DNA from 2 places in the Vibrio ostreae genome. Region 2 is predicted to be linked to the other one. Evidence: predicted binding sites of a transcription regulator. Region 2 holds the regulator's gene; the other holds the start of a gene.

Region 1 (11,251 bases), 1.6 Mb from region 2:
GATCGCCCAAGGCACCAGGCTGACGGAAAGCGCGAGTGTTGCGGCGGCGAATACCCAGTTGATCTGGGTTTCAGAGACCGCAAAGTGTTTGGCCATGTAGGGCAACATCGGCTGGAAAAGATACAAATTACAAAAGACCAGAAACGAGCCGAAGGCGAGGGCGAAAGTGACTTTACGATACTGTGGACTGTGCAATTCGATCATGTTGACAACTCGGATAAGGCGGTTACGGCAATGTGATCAAACTACCAGTGTGACGCGAATTAATAAAATATATTAAAAATATGGTTGTAATATATTTTATATATGGAGAACGTCAGTGATGGAAACCCGGCACCTGCGTCATTTTGTCACCGTGGCGCGCAATGAAAGTTTTACTCATGCTGCTCAGGCGCTGCATATCGCTCAGCCGGCCCTGAGTATCTCAATCAAGAAGTTCGAGCAGCAACTTGGTGTGGTTCTGTTTAAGCGCGATGAGCGTAAAGTGACGCTGACCCATGAAGGTCAGGTACTGCTGGAGCATGCGACGCGGATTTTACAGCAAATCGAAGATGCACAACTGGCTATCGACGAGCTGAAAGGGTTAGTCAAAGGTGAAGTGCGCCTTGGTGCACCGAGTATGATGGGCTCTTACTTTTTTCCGCAAATTGTGATGGCGTTTAAAAGCCACTTTCCGCATCTTAAGATGACGGTAGTCGACGCAGGCACGCAATCAATTCGTAAGATGTTGTTATCCGGCGAGCTGGATATCGGGGTGATTCTCAATCAGGATTTGCCGCCGGATCTGGAAGTGGATCCACTGCTTGCTTCCCAGATGGTTGCGGTGGTCGGTAAAGAGCACGAACTGGCGCAGCATCAGCAAATTGAATTTGAAGAGTTCTTCCGGCACGAGCTGGTGATGTTCAAACCGGGTTATTTTCACCGTGAATTCATCGACAAGGTATGCAAAGAGCACAAGCTAAACGCCAATTTCTCGTTTGAAACCAATTTGCTGCCGATGATCCTCAGCATTGTGAAGCATGAATATGCGGTAACGGCGTTACTGGAGCTGGTTACGGATAACGAACCGGAGGTAAAAGCGATTCCGTTCCATCCGCCGGTGTGGCTCGATCTGGCGCTGGCATGGCGCAAAGATGGCTACTTATCCAATGCCGACCGGACCTTTATAGAGTTTGTGAAGCAGTACGTGTGATCCCGTGCATGAGTGATCCAGAGGTTCGTCCCACTATGAGTGCCGGTCAATCTTTCCGGCACGGTGGCTTTCTGCGGGCGTTTAGTTTTTGCTGTTGTAAATGCGCTCAAAGTTGCTGGGATTCCAGCCGATCATGACGCGATCGCCGATTTTCAGCGCTGGCAGGCTGCGTGCACCCATAGCGTCGAGCTCTTTACGGCCGCGTTCCATTTTCGCGTTGCATAAACGGTATTTGATGCCTTTGGCGTCCAGGTGGCGCTGGGCATCTTTGCAATGCGGACATTTATCTTTAACGTAAAGTACAACTCGTTTCATGGTTCGGGCCTGTAAATGGAACAAGGGCGCTGAGTTTAACCATCCAGCGGATCAGATGCAAACCCGCATCGGTTTTGTCAGCGTTCAATCTTCTGCCCCGGCTTGACGGATTTTTTGAATCCGTGGCGAGTAAATCGCGGATGATTCAGCGCCAGGTTTCGGGTACACTTTGCGCCCCCGACTTTTCGCGAACATGTTTGATCTGAAAAAGCGTTGTCACTATGAATCCCGTACTGAAATATATCCAGGGTTATCCTGCTCACATTATCGAATCGGTAGAACGCCTGGTCGACGCCGATAAACTGGTCAGCTGGTTCGAGCAGCGTTATCCGCAGCGCCATGACGTCCAGAGTGAGAAGGCACTGTATGCCTACACGCTGGAGATAAAAAACCAGTACATGAAGAAGACCGCGCCACTGAGCAAAGTAGTGTATGACGGCAAGATTCACCTCATTAACAACGCGCTGGGCCTGCACACCTATGTTTCCCGGGTGCATGGCAACAAAATCAAAGCCAAAAATGAAATTCGAATTGCCAGTGCATTTAAAAATGCGCCGGAGCCGCTGCTGCGTATGTTAGTGGTGCATGAACTGGCTCACCTGCGCGAAAAGGAACACAATAAAGCGTTTTATCAGCTTTGTTGCCATATGGAACCGAATTACCATCAACTCGAATTGGATGCGCGCTTATACATGATGGTTCTTGAACTGAGAGCAGGAAAATAATCATGCCTAAACCACCACTTAAATCATCCGGCAACCACCCAGCTCGTGTCACTGACAAACCGCGTTGTTATAAAAACCGTCAGGATAAAGCAGAGCAGCCGAAAGCAGAGCATCAACGTAAGTCGGACGTGAAACCTGGTCGTAAGCCGTCTGGCAAAACAGATCCGCAAACGGCGAGTCAGCGAACGCCGGGTCAGAAGCCTGGCAAATCGCCCTCGGCGAAGCCGCAATCGGCGAAACAGACAGGAAAAGCCGGTCTGCATGTCCGTAACCGTCACAAAGGGAATTATGATTTTGATGCTTTGTGTCAGGCTTTACCGGACCTCAAGCGTCACCTGATCAAAAATCCCAAAGGGGATTGGACGATTGCCTTTTCTGATCCACTGGCGGTGAAACTGCTTAATAAAGCCTTGCTGGCTCATCATTATGGTGTGATGAACTGGGATATTCCGGAAGGCTATTTATGTCCGCCTATTCCGGGACGTGCAGATTATATCCACCGCGTGGCGGACTTGCTCAGCCAGGATTTTCCGGCGCTGAATCATAAAGCCATACGAGCGTTAGATATTGGCATTGGTGCCAACTGCATTTATCCGATCATCGGCGTGACCGAGTATGGCTGGAGTTATGTCGGCAGCGACGTCGATCCGGTATCGGTCAAACAGGCCAATCTGATTGCCAGCAATAATCCGCTATTGAAAGGAAAAATTGCAGCGCGACTGCAGAAAAACAGTAAGGCGATGTTCAGCGGCATTATCGGGGCTGATGAGCGTTTTGATGTGACGACTTGTAACCCGCCGTTTCATGCTTCGCTGGCCGAAGCGCAGCAAGGCACTGAACGTAAAATTCGTAACTTGCGTGATAACCAGCGTAAACGTGGAGCGCCGGTCGTGCAAATGACAGCGCCGCAACATAGCGCGAATACGCTTAACTTTGGGGGTCAGAAGGCTGAGTTGTGGTGCCCCGGAGGCGAAGCCGAGTTTATTAAGAATATGGCGCAGGAAAGTCAGCACTTTGCCAGGCAGGTTCTGTGGTTCACGACCTTGATCTCGAAAAGTGATAACGTACGCTGGATGAAAAAACAGCTTCAGAAAGTCGGCGCGGCGTCGATACAGATAGTAGAGATGCAGCAAGGCCAGAAAATCAGTCGTTTTGTGGCCTGGACTTTTCACAATGCGGAGCAACGCAAGCTGTGGTTAAGCTTAAAGCGCTAAACTTATGTAGAAGTTAACCTACTCAACGGAATAAACAGTCAAGGAGGTGTAGAATGGAATTCGAATTCTATTCACCGTGTCAGCCGGATTGGTTGTGTGTGCCTTCACTTTCCATTTTGTCCGTGTTGTTTCTGATCGGATTGGGGCTGTTTATTCGCATCCTGTATCGTGAATACAAAAAGATTAACCGTTCCACCAAGGTGCGTCGCCTGCGCCGGACCCATTATCGGGATCGCAAAGGTGGCAAGGATGGCCGTCCGACCAATATCAACCAAAAACGTTAGTGACTAAATGACAGAGGTAGTTGTTGATTTACATGATAAGTCATTCACTTCAACAGAAGCCGGCGCTCAGCGCTGGTTTTTTTGTGTCTCCCCCAAGCCGCATTCACTTCCAGCCAAAGTTGTTGCACTGCCTTTGGGTTACCGAAACGCTGGCTAAACCCGCGCAGCGTGTTGCGAGCATCTTCTGTGTTACCCGCAGCTAATTGCATGCGGGTCAGTGCCAGCCAAGCGGTGGCTTGAGACGGGTCATAATTCAGGCTGCGGTCAAGATAGTGTATCGCTTGTTTTTGGTTGCCGGACTTGTTTGCACACAGCGCCGCATTTTCTAAAGTGGCGGCGGGCTGATTGTAATCCGGCCTTTGCAGCGCCTGATTAAACAGTGTATCAGCAGAAAGGTAGTCGCCGTGCTTACATAAAAATGTGCCAAAGTTGTTCAACACATCCCCATTTTCAGGATGGTCTAGCCGGGCTTGCAGATAGACGTGACGCGCTTTTTCAGTTTCACCGACCTGGTCCAGGTAGTGCGCCAGCGCTAATTGAGAACGGGCGTAGTCCGGCGCATGACGCGCAGCGCGGTAAAGATTTTCACGTGCTTTATTCATATTACCTTGGCTGAGATAGCCTAATCCCAGATCAATTCTTGAATCGGCCATCGCCTGAGGATGATTGTCAGGGATATCGGTAACAGTGACACAGCCTGCCGTCGTTATTATCCCCACTAGCATCAGTTGTTTGAATTGCATTCTATCCACCTCTGTATACCCCAACCGCGCGTTGCAGTACAAAGCTAACGATGCTTTGCGCGCTTGCTGCGATACTTTTGCTTGCAGCTAACCCTTTAGCGTCCGCTAGCTTTGCTTCGATTAACAAATAGTAAGCAGCATGGTGGTGGCGCGGCAGCGGTCTGAGAGGATAATGCGAGCCACCCGGCATATTTATTGTGGCTTGTGAGAGAGATGCCTAATGGCTGAGGGGATGAAAAAAGGCCGCGTGATGGGCGGCCTTCCAATGTCATCAAAACATGTTAGTGAACTGTGGCGAATCTCGATGGAGAATTAATCGTCTTTGGTGAACTTATCTTCGCTGAAATGCTCCAGATCGTACGGTGTTTGCTGATAAACGCAGTAGTTCAGCCAGTTAGCGAACAACAAGTGTCCGTGACTACGCCAACTGGCACGTGGGGGGTTATCAACATCATCATTCGGATAATAGTTCACCGGCATGACCGGTTCCAGGCCCGCACCCAGATCACGAATGTACTCGTTATGCAGGGTCAGTGCGTCGTACTCCGGATGACCAGTCACAAACACGTTACGTTTATCTTTAGTCGATGCAAGGTAAACGCCTGCGACATCAGATGTCGCAAGAATATCCAGGTCGGTATGAGTTTCCAGATAACCAGGCGCAAAATCGGCATAACGTGAATGCGGTGCCAGGAAGGTATCATCGAAACCACGCAGCAGCGGATGGTACGGCTGCAGGTTTTCATGCACATAAACCCCGGACAGTTTCTCTTCACGTGTCTGTTTGGGCAGGTTATACAACAATTTCAGGCCGGCTTGTGCTGCCCAACACACATAAAGTGTTGAGGTCACATGCTCTTTGGCCCATTTCATAATCTGCTGCAGGTGATCCCAGTAGACGACATCTTCAAATTGCACTAAACCTAAAGGCGCACCAGTAATGATCAGACCATCGAAGTTACGGTGTCTGACCAGTTCAAACTGGCGATAAAATTCGTTTAAGTGCTCTTCTGGTGTGTTCTTGCTTGGGCGATCATCGATACGCAGCAGTTCAATATCCACCTGAAGCGGTGAATTTGATAACAGACGCAGGAACTGAGTTTCGGTTTCAATTTTTTTTGGCATCAGGTTAAGAATCAGAACCTTCAGCGGACGAATACCCTGGGTCGATGCGCGGGTTTCCGACATGACGAAGATATTCTCAGTACGTAAAACATCAGTTGCAGGCAGTTGATCGGGGATCTTAATCGGCACAGCTTTCTCCCTAAGCGTTACATTTGGACGTCTATACATCTAGACTTATAACCTAACTGATAGGCGTTGTCGATAGCAAAATGCGTGCGCCACAAAATTAAGTTAGTATGCCGGCTATGATTTGCATAATTTGAACACATATGATTCCGACACTGACCTTAATTCGTGGTTTACCCGGCTCGGGAAAATCGACGTTAGCCAAGTCTTTACCGGCGGTGCATCTTGAAGCGGATATGTTTTTTATCAATGCGCAGGGCGAATATCACTACCGTCCGGAGCAGATAGCACAGGCACACGCCTGGTGTCAGCAAGAGACAGAAAATTGCCTCAAGCAGGGCAAAAGCGTAGTGGTCGCCAACACGTTTGTGCGGCACTGGGAGATGACTGCGTATAAGAAAATCGCCCGTCAGCACCGGGCAAAACTGGTGATTAAGGTATGTCGTGGCGAGTATCCCAACATCCATGGCGTAGAGCAGGCGACCATCGAACGTATGCGTAAAAAATGGCAGGACTAACATCAGCGAGCACGGCTTAATGCGCGCTTTGCCCCACCGTCCCTCATCTCACATCCGCGGTGTTAGAAGGCGGGCTAGCCTGACAGCTATCCTGCTTGACTGACTTTCACAGTTAAAGCGCCGTGATTGCGCTGCAGCTGCCACCAAGCGAGGCTGCCCCATGCCACGGCTTGTGCCCACAGCAGGGTCCATTGCGGCGCGATTTGGCGCCATTCTGCCCCCATCTGATTGAGTGCCAGAAAGCCCTGGATGCCGGGTGTACTCGGGAACAGGTTCGACAGCCAGATGATAGGTGTAGGTATAGCTTCCAGAGGCCAGATAAATCCGGCGGAAAACACCAGCGGCATTGAGCTTATCAGCACGATCAATGTGACCAGTTCGCGGCGTGGTGTCACCGCTCCGAGCCAGATCCCGATAAAACAGGCTGTGAGCAAAAACGGCAGCAGCAGAGTCAGTAATTGTATCGGCTGACCTATCGTACTCACGCCTTGCAAGCTGAAGCTGGCCCCGAAATAGTACATGCTGAGCAGGTAGTAGAGCGCCACTATGATGAAGGTACGCATGAAGAGCAGGGGCAGTACCGGAATCTGCTGCCAGTCGCCTGACTCAGCTCGCTGCGTGCCGGTTAACAGCCCGGCAGACATCGCCAGAGTTTGCTGCAGAATGAGGATAAACACCGCAGGAACGACGTAATCGACGTAACCGACACGCGGATTAAAAGTCGGCTTTAAATTCGATTGCACTGCGGCATAGTGATGGGCCGCACTCTCAAGAGGTTCCCCTTGGCTCAGCAGGCGGGTCACCCGGGCACGGGCCGACAGCGTGCCGCCCGCTTGCGCCAGACCTTCAACGATAGTGCCGTAGACCAGAAAGTAGGAAGCGTCTCCGGCAAATGCCAGGGTCGGGCTGGTACCAAGTAGCAGATCTTTATAGAAGTGCTCGGGTATCACCAGTATTCCGCTCACTTTCCGATCCAGAAAAGCCTGCTTTGCTTGTTCCAGCGAATGATCCCGTTGCACCACTTTGACCTGCGGGGTGGCATCGACCATGCGTTCGAGCTGATAGCTAATCTGACTCTTATCCAGATTCACGATGCTGATCGCCTGCTCACGCGGCGTTTGATGGCTGTAGGGGAGTGGATAGAGGAATGAGTAAAACAGCACGCCACCAAACATAGTCAGCATAACGACCGGATTGCTCAATAAGGCCTTTAATTCGGCTTTAAATAAATCAGTCAGTCGCATGGTCACTCCTTACCGGTGTCGTGCGCAAATGCTTGCGCATCAGGACGACCGTTAACAGCAGTGGGAATAAATACCCGAACATCGGCAACAGATGTGTTAGCGACTGGAACCCGCCCAGACCGTAGCTGACCTGACTGACCTGCACTTCGATATAGTGACTGACCGGCAGCAGACTGCGCCAGGCCTGGGCAATCGTCCCCATATCGCTGGTTGGAAAGGTAATGCCCATAAAGGCAAAACTGGGGGCGGTAAATGCACCCGCGAAGCTCATAGCACGTGCGGGATCCAGGCTAAGGAAGAAAAAAACGGCGCCCATGATCATACAGCCGATAGTGGTAATCATCTGGGCCAGGATTAAGACCAGCAGGTTACCATGCATCGGCCATTGCAATACGCTGTAGAACCAGAACAGATACGCTGCGCCCTGAATCATGAAAATTGGATAGTAACGCAGCAGTGTCTGGCTCAGATGCAATAAGGGCCGTTGGCCAAGCCAGCGATGTAATCCATAAATTCGAGTATTGGCGCTGAGAATCAGAATGGTGCTCACCACGATAACAATCTGCCAGATGGCCGGAATAATGGCAGACACCAGAAATTGGGCGTAATTGGTGTTCTTATTAAATAATGGCGTGATTTGAGTGCGTACCGGCACGACCTGGCCCATTGCGCTCTGGGTGGTCTGATTGCCGGCGGAGAGGCTTGTGACGATCCCTATTTCAGCGTTGAGCGTTGCGACGGCCTGCATGATTGCTGAGCTGATGACCCGTCCGACCAGAATGTACTGGCTGTTGTAAAACGTGGTGACCTGCGGCAATTCACTGCGATAGACCGACTTATCAAACTGGCTGGGAATCACAATAAACGCGTAGATGTTGCTGGTGACCATGTCCTGCTTCGCTGCAGCGACATTCTGGTATTGGCGGGTGACCGCTAAGGTTGACGTCGCATCAAGATGGCGCTGCAACTGACGCGATAGCTGACTGTGTGACAAATCCACCACACCGATGGGCAGGTTATGAACGATACCGGCTGAGAATATCCACCAAATACTGGCCGCCAGCAGGATAGGCAACCAGGTCAGGCAGGCCAGCAACCATTTATCCTTGCGCAGCAGCGGCCACTGTGCAGGCAGGCGACCAGCGTCGCCTGCAGCCGGACTGGTACCGTCGGCAGCACGGCTCGCCACGTTATGAGCGCCGCTATGACTGCGGTCAACCGAAGCGTGCTTCATGGCTACAACTCAACCACCAGGCTCATGCCCATACGTAAATCCGCCTGTGGATTTGTCGGGCGCGCTTCGACTTCAAAAGTCCGTAGATCAAAGCCCTGCGCCGAATCTGTCGAACGCCAGGTGGCAAAATCACCCATGACTGCAATATGGGAAACGGTAAATTCAATCTGCTTATCGAGTGCGGGAAGATAGGCCTTGAACGTGCTGCCTTTTTTAAACTGACTGAGCAGATCTTCACGCACATTGAGTACTGCCCAGGAATCCTGTCTATCCACCACGGTGACCACGGGAAAGCCCTGTGGTGCTAATTCGCCACTTTGCATCAGGACTTGCGCGACTTCGCCGTCAAACCAGCTTTCAATCTTAGTATCGGCAGCGTAGGCCTCAACTTCCGCCACGGCACCTGCTGCGACGTTGACTTTTTCCTGAGCGGCTTGTTTGGTTTCGCTGCGCGCACCTTCACGTGCCATGTTATACATCTGCAACGCTGCGCTTTCGGTGTACTTGGCGGCTTGCCACTGGGTGTTGGCTTCATCGCGTTTCTGTTCAGCCACTACGCCGTCTTTATAAAGGTTATTGACCCGCTGGTAGGTTTTCTCGGCCAGTTCTGCAGCGGCTTTAGCTTTTAACCATTGATCTTGCGCCGCACGTACCTGTTGCTGACGCGCGCCGTTTTCAGCCTCTTTTTGCCATGGCACCAGCGGCTTTCTGGTTGGCGACCGCCTGTTCGAGTTTGGCTTCGATTTCCGGGCTGTGCAGGCTGAAGATTAACTGGCCTTTTTTTACTTCATCGCCTTTACGCACGAACACCTGATCAATACGACCGGCCACTTTGGAAGAAATGCTGTATTGCTGGGATTCTATCTGACCTTGCAGGCGCACCGGTTCTGGTTGATAGGCCAGATAAAAGCTGTAACCGATCCAGCCTGCGGCGGCCAGAGCGATAATCGCGAGCAGAGGCGTTTTAACGGTTTTCATGAAATTGGGTTCTCCGTCATCGAAATGGCAGCAGATGGATTCGGCGCTGTACTGAGTGGCTGTGCACTTTGCTGGTATTGTGGGAAAGTGGCCATTTCACTGGAAATAGCCAGTAGTTTGGTCAGTGCGATCAGATAGTGAAAGCCGGCCACCGCCTGTTGGGTACGAATGCTGGCGAGGTATAACTCGGCATCGACTACATCCACTGAGGTCGACAGTCCTTGAGTGAAGGCTTTCTGGCGTAAGCGCAGGTTTTCCTGAGCCAGTTGCAGGCTCGAGTTAAGTCCTTCCACTTCTTCCTGAGCTTGCTCGGCTTCTTTATAGGTTTTTTCAACCAGCACACTGAGATCTTGCTTAGCCTGTTCACGACGGTATTTCACCTGGGTGACCAGACTGCTGGCGGCTTTCACTTGCTCACTACGCCCGGTATTTTCCACCAGTGGCACATTGACGCCGACGCCGACTAACCAGTCCGGGCGCAGGTCACTGGCGAGGGAGTCATCTTCGTATAAGTTGTAAGTGCCGTACAGATAGACTTCTGGGTAGTATTTGCCTTTTTCAGCTTTGATAAGGCTGCTGGCCTGTTTTTCTTTCGCGTTGAGCAAGTCCAGCCCCGGGTAAGTCGCCAGTGTCTGATCGATGAAGGCGCTCATTGGCGGTAAGCTGGGGTTGATAAACAAATCACCGCTCGGCTCAACCATTTGTGGTTGGTTGAGGATTTGGGTGAGGGCGCTTTGAGCAATATCGAGATCTTTTTGCGCTTTTTTACGCTCAACGGTTGCTTTATCAAGCGATGCTTCGGCCTGCAATCGCTCGACTCTGGCGATCTGGCCTTGCTGTTCGAGCTTAAGCGCGTTGTCCCGATGTTGAGTCAGCCCTTTTTCTACTTCAATACGGGTTTGCAGCACTTCCTGCGCTAAGACCACGCTGAAATAATACTTGGCCAGGTCTTCATATCGTGCCTGAACTTCCATCGCCAGTTGGCTTTGTGCTTCTTCCTTTTTGCCTTCGGCAGCATTTTGCGCAGCAGTAATGCGACCACCGGTAAAAATAGGCCAGACTGCCCGAATCGAAGAGCTGAAAATATCGCGTTCCGTGATGGTAGAGGTCAGAGAGCCGAGAGAGGTGAAAAGAGGGGCTAGAGCAGCCGGTGCGACAATGCCCCCTGCGCTGTCTGCGACCTGCTTAAGTGACAATGTCACATCTTGGTCGAGGCGGGTATAATTAGCTCCCACGGTCACTGAAGGTAAATTCAGACTGGAAGTGGCGTTATACAGGTGCTCAAAATGATCTACGTTGGCGCGCTCGGCGGCTAACGAATGGTTTTGACGCTGCAAAATCTCCCACGCCTGGTCAAAGGAGATCGGCGCTGCAAACGCTGACGGGAGCGCCAACAGAGAAGTTAACAGCACACTGATTGATTTCACTTTCATGCTTAAGCTCAAACGTCGATATTAGAGTTTATACTCTATGTTATCGGTTTTCCGTTGAGTATAACAGCATTTTCCTGATCAACACATCAAGAGTCAAATGCGTAGACTTAGAGTCGATTT
Region 2 (11,251 bases):
CATCGGCGGCAGGTTTTTCTGTTCCGGCTTACTGACATCAAACGGCAGGTCGGTCCCGAGCAGCAACATACCGTCCGCCTGCTTGGTGAACACCAGGTTCACAAATGAGCTTTCACGTTTTTTCTGCTGACCGCTGTCACCCAGCAGCACCAGATAACCGTGTTCCATCGCCGCATCTTCAATGCCGCGGATGATCTCGGTGTAATACGGGTCACAGATATCCGGCACAATGGCCACAATCGTTTTGGACTCATTGCGACGCAGATTGCGCGCGAGAGAGTTAGGGGAATAACCAGCTTCTAACACCGCCTCTTCAACCCGTTTACGGGTCGAGGATGAGACTTTCTCGGGATTCATCAGAGCACGCGATACGGTCGCCGTTGATACGCCTGCAAGCTGGGCAACATCCTTCATTGTCGCCATAGGGGGTACTGTCCTCTTTTCTCGGTTCTTAATAAAAATTCATCGTGTCTGAGACACTGATTATCGTTATAGAGCGCCGCCGGGCATCCGGTTTGGCTGCTAACATTGCTTGGATTCACGCTTACCTGCTGCACGTTCGCTTAAGGTTCGCCACATTTAGGCCAGCGAAAACGATTCACTGCGCGATTATGGCATTTAGTGTATTCCTTTCCGATGGGAAAGTTACGGTCTGATTAACAATTTTTGCATCACAAGTGTGATATTTATCACGATAAGAAGGATTTCATTTTTTGACAATTTTACCAGCAAGCCGGATGGGGCTGCTCAGCTCAAATCCTGCGGTTCAATGTCCAGCGTCCAGCGCACTTTAGTGGCCAGCGGCAACATCTGAATCGCCGGGCGTGCGCTGGCTAACAGCTTCTGCATCACCGAACGGCTGGGCGCCTGCAACAGCAACTGCCAGCGAAATTTTCCGGCCCGTTTGGCGAGCGGTGCCGGCGTCGGCCCCAGCACCAGACAGCCCTGTTCACTGAGCGGGTGAGCTTCCAGCGTCTGGCGTACCTGACGCAGAAAATCTTCTACCTGCTGCGACTGGTTGCCTTCGGCGCGAAACAGGGTCAGAAAGGTATACGGCGGCAGTTGGGCCAGCTTGCGCTCCGCCAGTGCGGTTTCAGCAAAATGGTGGTAATCCTTGTTGAGCAGCGCCTGCAACAAGGTATGCTCTGGATGGTGGGTCTGCAGCACCACTTCGCCCGGCTTACTCGCCCGCCCGGCCCGGCCCGCCACCTGGATAAACAACTGAGCCAGACGTTCAGAGGCGCGAAAATCACTGCTGTATAATGAGCCATCCACATCCAGCAGCGCCACCAGAGTTACATCGGGGAAATGGTGGCCTTTGGCCAGCATCTGGGTGCCGATCAAAATCTGATATTCGTTATTGCGGATCGCTTGCAGCGCTGATTCCAGACTGCCTTTGCGCCGGGTACTGTCACGGTCAATCCGAATCGTCTTGAAGTCCGGAAACAGTTCCCCCAGTTGCGCCTCGAGCTGCTCGGTGCCGACCCCGACCGTGACCAGATGCGTCGAGCCACACCCCTGACACTGGTGGATCACCGGACGCTGTGAGCCGCAGTGGTGGCAGCGAATCTCGTTACTGTACTGATGGTAGGTATAATAAGCATCACAACGCTGACAATCGGCGATCCAGCCACATTCGTGACACATCAGCGCCGGAGAAAAGCCACGCCGGTTGAGGAACAGCAGCACCTGATTGCCCTGCGATAAATGGCGGCGCATTTCCGCAATCAACGGCGCGGACAAACCGCTTTCCAGATACAGGCCTTTGACATCCAGCACCCGGTTGGTGGTCGGGCGCGCCGTTCCGGCACGCTGGGTCAGATGCAGATGATGGTATTTACCGCTCAGGGCATTATGCAGCGTTTCCAGCGCCGGGGTGGCACTGCCGAGCACAATCGGGATCTGCTCCAGATTGGCACGCATCACCGCCACATCGCGTGCGTGGTAGCGCAGGCTGTCCTGCTGTTTATACGAAGAGTCATGCTCTTCGTCGACAATGATAATGCCGAGATCGGCAAACGGGGTCAGCAGCGCGGAACGGGTACCAATCACGATACCGGCTACTTTGTCGCGCGCGGCCAGCCAGGCATTGAGACGTTCGGTTTCATTGAGACCAGAGTGAATCACCTCAACCGGGACATTAAACCGTTTACGAAAACGGTTAATGGTTTGCGGCGTCAGGCCAATTTCCGGCACCAGCACCAGCGCCTGGCGGCCTTGTGCCAGCACCGGCTTGATAAGATTAAGGTAGACTTCAGTTTTACCCGAGCCTGTTACGCCCTGCAGCAGATAACAGCCGAATGCCGGCTGATGGTTGACCGTTGCAATTGCGATGGCCTGCTCAGAGTTCAACTTGGGCTTATCGACCGCGGCTTCCGGCTCTGCCGGCCAAGGCCGGAACTGCGGACGCTGTTCACTGACTTCAATCCAGCCTTTGTCCTGCAGGGTGTTGAGTGTCGTACTCGACACTTCCTCATCCAGCATCACCTGATGAGGGACCGGGCCAGAAGCGACCAGATTCATCACCTTGGCCTGTTTAATCGCACGGCCAAAGCCCTGCATCAGCTGATCGCGCCCGGCGGCAGTAATGAGCCACTCTTTACTGCTGGCAAAATCAGCCGCTTTACCTTTACGCAGCGCTCCCGGCAGAGCATTAGCCAGGGTCTCGCCAAGTGGATGCTGATAAAACTGACTGCACCACTGCAGCAGGTGATACAGTTTATCCGGCCAGACTGGTTGGGTATCGAGCACGGCCTTGAGCGCTTTGAGCTGCTCACGCGGAAACTCGGACTCCTGCACCAGTGCAGTCACAATGCCGACCAGAGTCTGGCGCCCGAACGGCACAGAAACGCGGCCGCCGATAATCGGAAACAGGTGGCCGGGAATCAGGTAATCAAATTGCTTATCAAGCGGCACCGGCAGGGCAACGCGAGCAATAGTTGGGCGCATAACAATCCGTCAGCAATTAAGTCAGTTAAGGACGCCACAGTCTACTGGAAGACGGGCATAAATTCGACCCGCACATGGCGGGCAAAAGGCCGTATGCGGCACGCCGGCAGCAGTTCGGGCATCGGGTCTGGCCGTTGGCACCGCCAACCCGTCATGCTCTGAGCGGCTGTTTGCTATGGCTGGCTAAAATAACGCCGAAATCGGTTGATCCGGGCTAGCAGATTCATTACTATATCGCGCCTTAATGGTCCTCAGCAGTTTGCTGTGACCATGGCAATCGTATTATTAACGTTACGTGTGGTGTCCGGCTCAGACTCGGATGGCGACACGGCCCAATTTTTGAGGTTATCCCATGAAAGCTGGTATCCACCCAGAATACAAAGAAGTAAATGCAAGCTGCTCTTGCGGCAACACTTTCGTTTTCAAATCTACTCTAGGTAAAGAAGAAATGCACCTGGACGTATGTGACAAGTGCCACCCATTCTACACTGGTAAGCAACGTGTTGTTGACACTGGCGGCCGTGTTGATCGCTTCAACAAGCGTTTCGGCGCACTGTCAAGCAAGAAGTAATTTTTACTTTACGCGAAGATTTCAAAAAGGACGCTACGGCGTCCTTTTTTGATGCCTGCCATCTGCCCGTCCCCCCGCTCTACGACTAAAGTCTACCCTGATCACAAAACAGCTGGTCTTATCAGCCAAAAACTCACGCATTTTGTACGATTATACAGCACCCCTGCCTAGTCACTATTTCAGGCATCAACTAAAATGTGCGCCCCTTTTCCAAAAATAATAAGAGAACCTCCCCTATGTCCGACGACAATCGTCAACAATTAAGCGCGGAAGAAGCCTTCCGCCAACGTGCTCTGGATTACCACGCGCAGCCGACCCCGGGTAAAATCGCGGTCTCGATCACCAAACCGGCTGACTCAGCCACTGATCTGGCGTTAGCTTACAGCCCGGGCGTGGCAGAACCGGTACGTGAAATCGCTCAGAATGTCGATAACGTTTACAAATACACCGCCAAAGGCAACACAGTGGCGGTGATCTCAAACGGTACCGCAATCCTTGGCCTGGGTAACCTGGGGCCAATGGCCTCTAAACCGGTCATGGAAGGTAAAGCGCTGCTGTTCAAACGTTTTGCCGGCCTCGACTCCATTGATATTGAAGTAAAACACCGCACCATCGATGAGTTTATCGACACCGTCGCTAACATCGCTGACACCTTTGGCGGTATCAACCTGGAAGACATCAAAGCGCCGGACTGTTTTGAGATCGAGCGTCGCCTGATTGAACGTTGTGACGTGCCAGTGTTCCACGATGACCAGCACGGCACGGCGATCGTGACCGCAGCAGGCATGCTGAACGCGATTGAACTGCAAGGCAAAGAACTGTCTGAGTGTGTGATTGTCTGTCTGGGTGCGGGTGCCGCAGCGGTAGCGTGTATGGAACTGCTGATTAAGTGCGGTGCGATGCGTGAGAAGATTTACATGCTCGACCGTAAAGGTGTCATCCACACCCGTCGTGACGATCTGAACCAGTACAAGCAACTGTTTGCCAACAACACCGACAAACGCACCCTGGAAGATGTGATTGCCGGCGCGGATCTGTTCCTGGGTGTATCAGGCCCGAACCTGCTGTCCGCCGACGCGCTGAAGCTGATGGCTGACAAGCCTGTGGTGTTCGCCTGCTCTAACCCGGATCCGGAAATCAAACCTGAGCTGGCTCACGCGGTGCGTGACGACCTGATCATGGGCACCGGACGCAGTGACTACCCGAACCAGGTCAACAACGTGCTGTGTTTCCCGTTCATCTTCCGCGGCGCGCTGGATGTACGTGCCAGCGAAATCAATGATGAGATGAAACTGGCGGCGGTCGAAGCGATTCGTCAACTGGCGAAAGAAGAGGTGCCGGCAGCCGTACTACAAGCCGCAGGCAGTGACAGCCTGACCTACGGTCATCAATACATTATTCCTAAGCCCATGGATCCACGCCTGCTGCCCCGCGTGGCTAAGGCAGTCGCACAAGCTGCGGTTGACTCTGGTGTCGCACGGATCGAGATGCCGCATAACTATATGCAAGATTAGTAAGCAGCATGCCGGATAAACACTCCGGTGACGGAAGCGTTGATCCTTGCGGGTTAACAATGCCCTGATGCTTAAAAATGATCTGAGAGCTAACAATGCAAAAACCCTGGTCAGTAACCAGGGTTTTTTTATGCTGATGCGGTGCACAGCGACTTAGTCGTCGTATGCCTCAAACTCGATACCCATCGCCGTCATCAGCGCTTTGGCCTCGGTCGGAATATCATCCGGACGGTCTTTACGCAGGTCTTCGTCGGTTGGCAGCGGCTGACCGGTGTAAGCATGCAGAAACGCTTCACACAGCAGTTCACTGTTAGTGGCATGACGTAAATTATTGATCTGTCGACGAGTACGTTCATCCGTCAGCACTTTAAGTACCTTAAGCGGAATCGAGACAGTGATCTTTTTGACCTGCTCGTTCTTCTTCCCATGTTCCGCGTACGGGCTAATATATTCGCCGTTCCAGTCTGCCATTGCGCACCTTCGTAAATTTGAATTCGAGTTGAGTTTTTCAAAGACCTCAATTTTAGCGGGATTTACTGCCATAAGCAAAGACATATAGACGTCTAGAAGTGTTGACGTCTTCTTTTTTGAGCAGTAAAGTGTGATGTTATTCACCGGAGTGAACATTTGCTTCACCGCTCACCCCGGAATTGGATTTACACATCGCCCGGAATTGTTTGAAATCCCAATAGCAGCTATGCCAATGCTTACCATTGCCCGCTCTGTAGCCCGATTCGCTCGGTGACAGAGCTCAGGGAATCAACCATTCAGGAAACACCAGACAGGAAAGGAAACGCTCATGACCAATCGCAAGCCAGCCACCATCGCGGTTCGCACCGGTATTGAATCTGACACCCAGTACCACGCCGTTGTTCCACCCATTTATCTCTCAACCAACTATGGCTTTCCTGCATTTGGTGAAGTGCCAAAATACGACTACACCCGCTCCGGCAACCCGAACCGTGGCCTGCTAGAACAAGCCCTGTCTGAACTGGAATCCGGTGCGGATGCCGTGGTCACCAACTGCGGCACATCAGCACTGAACCTGTGGGTCTCGGCATTCCTGTCGCCGGGCGAAATCATTATCGCACCACATGACTGCTATGGCGGTACTTACCGTCTGTTCAACACCCGCGCCAAGAAAGGCGATTTCAAAGTGCTGTTTGTTGACCAGTCTGACGACGCGGCAATGGCCGCAGCTTTTGCCCAGAAGCCAAAGCTGGTGCTGCTGGAAACGCCGTCTAACCCGCTGGTACGAGTGGTGGATATTGAGAAAATCTGTCAGCAGGCGCAAGCGGTCGGTGCTCTGGTAGCGGTCGACAATACCTTTTTGACCCCTGTGTACCAAAAGCCTCTGCTGCTTGGTGCCGACTTCGTGGTGCACTCGACCACTAAATACCTCAATGGTCACTCGGATGTGATTGGCGGTGTGATCATCAGTAAAGACGCCGAACACGCCACCGAGCTGGCATGGTGGGGTAACTGCATCGGCGCCACCGGCACGCCGTTTGACAGCTACATGACTTTGCGTGGCCTGCGCACCCTGGGGGCCCGTATGCGCGTGCATGAAGAGAGCTCGCAGCAAATCCTCGCTTACCTGCAAAACCAGGAGCTGGTCAAAGTGATTTACCACCCTAGCCTGCCAAATCATCCGGGTCATGACATCGCCAAGAAACAGCAGCTTGGCTTTGGTTCCATGCTGAGCTTTGAATTCGGCGGTTCATTCGAGCAGCTGAAATATTTTGTCGGTGAACTGCAGCTGTTCTCACTGGCCGAATCGCTGGGCGGCGTGGAAAGCCTGGTATGTCATCCGGCCAGCATGACTCACCGCGCGATGGGCGAAGAAGCGCTGGCCGAAGCCGGCGTCTCTCAGCAGTTGCTGCGCCTGTCGGTGGGTCTGGAAGATGCGAGCGATCTGATTGCCGACCTCGACCAGGCCTTCACCAAAGCCAAGGAGGCCTTTTAATGTCGGTTTCACGTCAGCTGCATAAATTTGGTGGTAGCAGCCTTGCGGATCCGGAATGTTATCAACGGGTCGCGCACATTCTGCGTGACTACTCTCAGGCCGACGATCTGGTGGTGGTGTCTGCCGCCGGTAAAACCACCAACCGCCTGATTGAATTTCTTGAAGCGCTCAACAAAGATGGCCGCGCCGCGCACGAAGCGCTGCAGGCCCTGCGCCAGTTCCAGGTCCAGTTGATTGAAGGTTTGCTGGAAGGCGAAGTCGCAGACCATCTGCTGACCGAGCTGAGCGGCGAGTTCGTCGCACTGGGAGAACTGACCGCACCACTGAGCAAAGCGCAGCAAGCCGCGGTTCTCGGCCACGGCGAACTCTGGTCTGCCCGCCTGCTGGCAGCGCTGCTTAACCAGCAAAAATTGCCGGCAGTGGCTCAGGACGCACGTGCGTTTCTGCGCGCCGAAACCGGCACTCAGCCGGAAGTCGATCGCGCCCGCTCTTACCCGTTACTGAAAGCAGTCCTGGCCCAGCATGCTCATCACCGGGTGATCATCACCGGCTTTATGGCCCGCAACGAGCAAGGCGAAACCGTATTGCTCGGCCGCAACGGTTCTGACTACTCAGCCACCGTGATCGGTGCCCTGGCCGATGCCGAACGCGTCACCATCTGGAGTGATGTGGCCGGCGTGTACAGCGCTGACCCGCGTCTGGTGTCGGAGGCCTGTCTGCTGCCACTGCTGCGCCTGGATGAAGCCAATGAACTGGCCCGTCTGGCCGCTCCTGTGCTGCACAGCCGCACCTTACAACCCGTCGCACAGAGCGCGATGGAGCTGCAGCTGCGTTGCAGCTACCAGCCTGAGTCGGGGTCGACCCGGATTGAACGTGTGCTGGCCTCTGGTCGCGGCGCCAAAATCATCACGTCACTCGATGAAGTGCTGCTGCTGGAACTGGCCTTTGGCCAGGGTCACGACTTTGCCCGTGCTCAGGCCGAAGTGCTGGAAAAACTCAAACGCGCTCAGCTCGAGCCGCTGGCGTTTGAGCTGCAGGCCGATCAGCACTGCCTGCGTCTGGCTTACACCACAGAGATCGCTTCCGGCGCGCTTTCCTTGCTGCAGGATGTGGCGATTGAAGCCGAGATTCGCCTCAAGGAAGGCTTCGCTCTGGTCGGCGCTGTCGGCGCAGGTGTCACCAAAAATGCCCAGCACAGCTACGGCTTTTTCCAGCAGCTGAAAAATGCGCCGGTCGAATTTATCAGCGAAGCCGAATCCGAGCTGAGCCTGGTTGCGGTACTGCGTCAGTGTGATGTGAATCCTCTGGTGACCGGTCTGCATACCCAGTTGTTCCAGGCCCAGAAACGGGTCGGACTGGCGCTGTGCGGCAAGGGCAACATCGGCTCAAGCTGGCTGAAACTGTTCGCTGAACAAAAAGACGATCTGGAAAAACGCTACGGCATGCACTTCGAGCTGGTGGCCGTGATCGACAGCCAGGCGTATCTGTTTAAACCGCAGGGTATTGATGCAGCCTCAGTACTGAGCAGCTACGCCGATGAAGCGCAGCCTAATGACGGCCATACCTGGCTTAAACAGTTGGGCGCCATCCAGGGCTTTGATGAAGTGATTGTGCTCGATGTCACCGCCAGCGCCGACGTTGCCAGCCTGTATCCGCAAATCGCCGAACAGGGCATGCACCTGATCTCTGCCAACAAAGTGGCAGGCTCGGCTGCAGGAGATTACTACTACCAGGTTAAAGATGCCTTCGCCAAGATCAGCCGTCACTGGCTATACAACGCCACAGTAGGTGCCGGCCTGCCGATTAACCACACGGTCCGTGACCTGCGTGAGAGCGGCGACGAAATCACCGCCCTGTCGGGCATTTTCTCCGGCACTCTGTCCTGGTTGTTCCAGCAGTATGACGGCAATGTGCCGTTCAGCGAACTGGTTGATCTGGCCTGGCAGCAAGGCCTGACTGAACCGGACCCACGTCATGACCTAGACGGCTCAGACGTGATGCGCAAACTGGTGATTCTGGCGCGCGAATCTGGCCTGGACATCGAACCGGACAGCGTCAAAGTCGAGTCACTGGTGCCGGCCGAACTGCAGGATTTGTCGCTGGATGATTTCCTGGATCGCAGCCAGTTGCTCAACGAGCGTCTGGCCGAGCGTCTGGCCCGCGCCCAGAAGCAGGACAAGGTGCTGCGTTACGTTGCGCGTCTGGAAAAAGACGGCAAAGCCACGGTCGGAGTCGAAGCGCTGGATAAAGAGCATCCGCTCGCCAACCTGCTGCCGTGTGACAACATCTTCGCCATCGAGAGTAAATGGTACCGCGATAATCCGCTGGTGATTCGTGGCCCGGGGGCCGGACGCGAAGTCACCGCCGGTGCGATCCAATCCGATCTCAACCGTTTGGCGGGCCAGCTGTAATCAACACTATGCTACAAACGATGGCAGCTAAAGATAACGGCGGCTAAAAACGACGACTGATAACAAACGTACAAAGCTCGCCTGTTTGGCGAGCTTTTTTACTATTATTCTAGAGAAACATCCATCGACAGGATAAACGTCGAATATCACCGTCAGACACGTCAATGATGTGCAATTGCTGACATTATTGTTGAAATAAGCTCACGTTCAACATGAAAAAAGTTCATATTTACAATGTTGACATTAAAATGTATTCAAGACATTCTGTAGCCATATAGACGTCTAAACGTCAGTTTCAATTTAGTGTTCGCGTTGTGGCCGCCGTATGCCACAAGGAGAGGAAAATGGGATACACGCACGCCAGTCATATCGATGCTCTGAATCAGAACATCGCTGATATTTCAGACATCAACGTTTCATTTGAGTTTTTCCCGCCGAGCACACCGCAAATGGAAGAGACGCTGTGGAATTCGGTTCACCGTCTGAAAACCCTGCAACCGAAATTTGTTTCGGTGACTTACGGCGCGAACTCCGGTGAACGTGACCGTACCCACTCCATCATTAAAGCGATCAAAGACCAGACCGGTCTGGTCGCGGCCCCCCACCTGACCTGTATTGATGCGTCACGTGAAGAGCTGATTCAAATTGCTGACGACTACTGGAACAACGGCATCCAGAATATCGTCGCCCTGCGTGGTGACATTCCTAAAGGCGGCGGCAAACCAGATATGTACGCGTCTGATCTGGTCGCATTGCTTAAATCCCGCCACGACTTTGATCTGTCAGTGGCCGCTTTCCCGGAAGTTCACCCGGAAGCCAAGAGCGCGCAATCTGACCTGCTTAACCTGAAACGCAAAGTCGATGCCGGTGCTAACCGTGCCATCACCCAGTTCTTCTTTGATGTCGAAAGCTACCTGCGTTTTCGTGACCGCTGCGTATCGGCCGGTATCGATGTAGAAATCGTTCCGGGTATCCTGCCGGTGTCTAACTTCAACCAGGCGCAGCGCTTCGCCGCGCAGAACAACGTCAAAGTCCCGAGCTGGATGGCAAAACAGTTTGACGGCCTGGATGATGATCCGGTGACCCGTCAGTTGGTGGGGGCCAGCCAGGCGATCGACATGATTCGTATCCTGTCGCGTGAAGGCGTGAAAGATTTCCACTTCTATACGCTAAACCGTGCCGAGATGACCTACGCCCTGTGTCATACCCTGGGTGTACGTCCGAACAGGCAAAAATAATCGGTGATTGGCCTGTCGGACCGCAGGCAAACCCAACCTGCAAAAACGCCGACCATCTGGTCGGCGTTTTTTTGATTCTTCAGGTCGTCGTTATTCAACGTCGTCCATTTTACCCAGCAGACTGCGGATACGCTCTTGCCATGCTGCGTGTTCCTGTTGAACTTGCTGCGCACGCTGCTCCAGCGCTTCACGCTCGGCTTTCAGCTCAGAAGCTTCAGTGCTCAGCTTCTGTTTTTCTTCTTTCAGTTCTTCAACTTCCATTTGCAGCAGGGCGATTGTATCAACCGCAGTTTGAATTTTCGCTTCTAATTGTTCTAGCACTTCAAAAGACATGGTACTTACCTTTTTCTTGATTCGGTCGAGGTGACAGTCACTTCAGTTATCTTTCCATTCTACTCAGCCAAGCGCAGAGAAACACTCACTATATTCGATATTTTGCGCCATTCGCTTAAAAAAACAGCGTAAATTGACCTGGCGTTAACTTTACCAGCGGTTAACAAACATCCAGCCGCAGAAATCGTCTTATTGACGCCGATTTTGATCCAGGCTAAACCGTGCACAAATCAAAAACCGAACCTTGCACGCCGAATATGCTAAACTTC

What was found. The regulator MetJ, encoded in region 2, represses methionine synthesis genes. The targets are predictions, from matches to a motif close to TTAGACNTNTANANGTCTAA.
Region 1: metA (homoserine O-acetyltransferase MetA) is a predicted target of MetJ. The motif match lies at 5,751-5,770, and genes of this name have one in related genera.

What each region holds. Positions count from the first base shown of each region.
Region 1 covers NZ_CP076643.1:1,241,956-1,253,206, reverse strand. Annotated here, with positions in the region: gene KNV97_RS11785 (MFS transporter) at 1-204, opposite strand, end outside; gene KNV97_RS11780 (LysR family transcriptional regulator) at 323-1,192, shown strand; gene KNV97_RS11775 (glutaredoxin family protein) at 1,274-1,507, opposite strand; gene KNV97_RS11770 (M48 metallopeptidase family protein) at 1,729-2,232, shown strand; gene rlmF (23S rRNA (adenine(1618)-N(6))-methyltransferase RlmF) at 2,235-3,446, shown strand; gene KNV97_RS11760 (hypothetical protein) at 3,500-3,730, shown strand; gene pilW (type IV pilus biogenesis/stability protein PilW) at 3,775-4,473, opposite strand; gene metA (homoserine O-acetyltransferase MetA) at 4,786-5,727, opposite strand; gene KNV97_RS11745 (AAA family ATPase) at 5,868-6,242, shown strand; gene KNV97_RS11740 (ABC transporter permease) at 6,329-7,486, opposite strand; gene KNV97_RS11735 (ABC transporter permease) at 7,473-8,720, opposite strand; partial or broken gene KNV97_RS11730 (HlyD family secretion protein) at 8,723-9,698, opposite strand; gene KNV97_RS11725 (TolC family protein) at 9,695-11,131, opposite strand.
Region 2 covers NZ_CP076643.1:2,990,776-3,002,026, reverse strand. Annotated here, with positions in the region: gene cytR (DNA-binding transcriptional regulator CytR) at 1-423, opposite strand, end outside; gene priA (primosomal protein N') at 748-2,949, opposite strand; gene rpmE (50S ribosomal protein L31) at 3,302-3,520, shown strand; gene KNV97_RS19920 (malic enzyme-like NAD(P)-binding protein) at 3,757-5,034, shown strand; gene metJ (met regulon transcriptional regulator MetJ) at 5,188-5,505, opposite strand; gene KNV97_RS19910 (O-succinylhomoserine (thiol)-lyase) at 5,834-7,000, shown strand; gene KNV97_RS19905 (bifunctional aspartate kinase/homoserine dehydrogenase II) at 7,000-9,411, shown strand; gene metF (methylenetetrahydrofolate reductase) at 9,756-10,649, shown strand; gene zapB (cell division protein ZapB) at 10,740-10,982, opposite strand.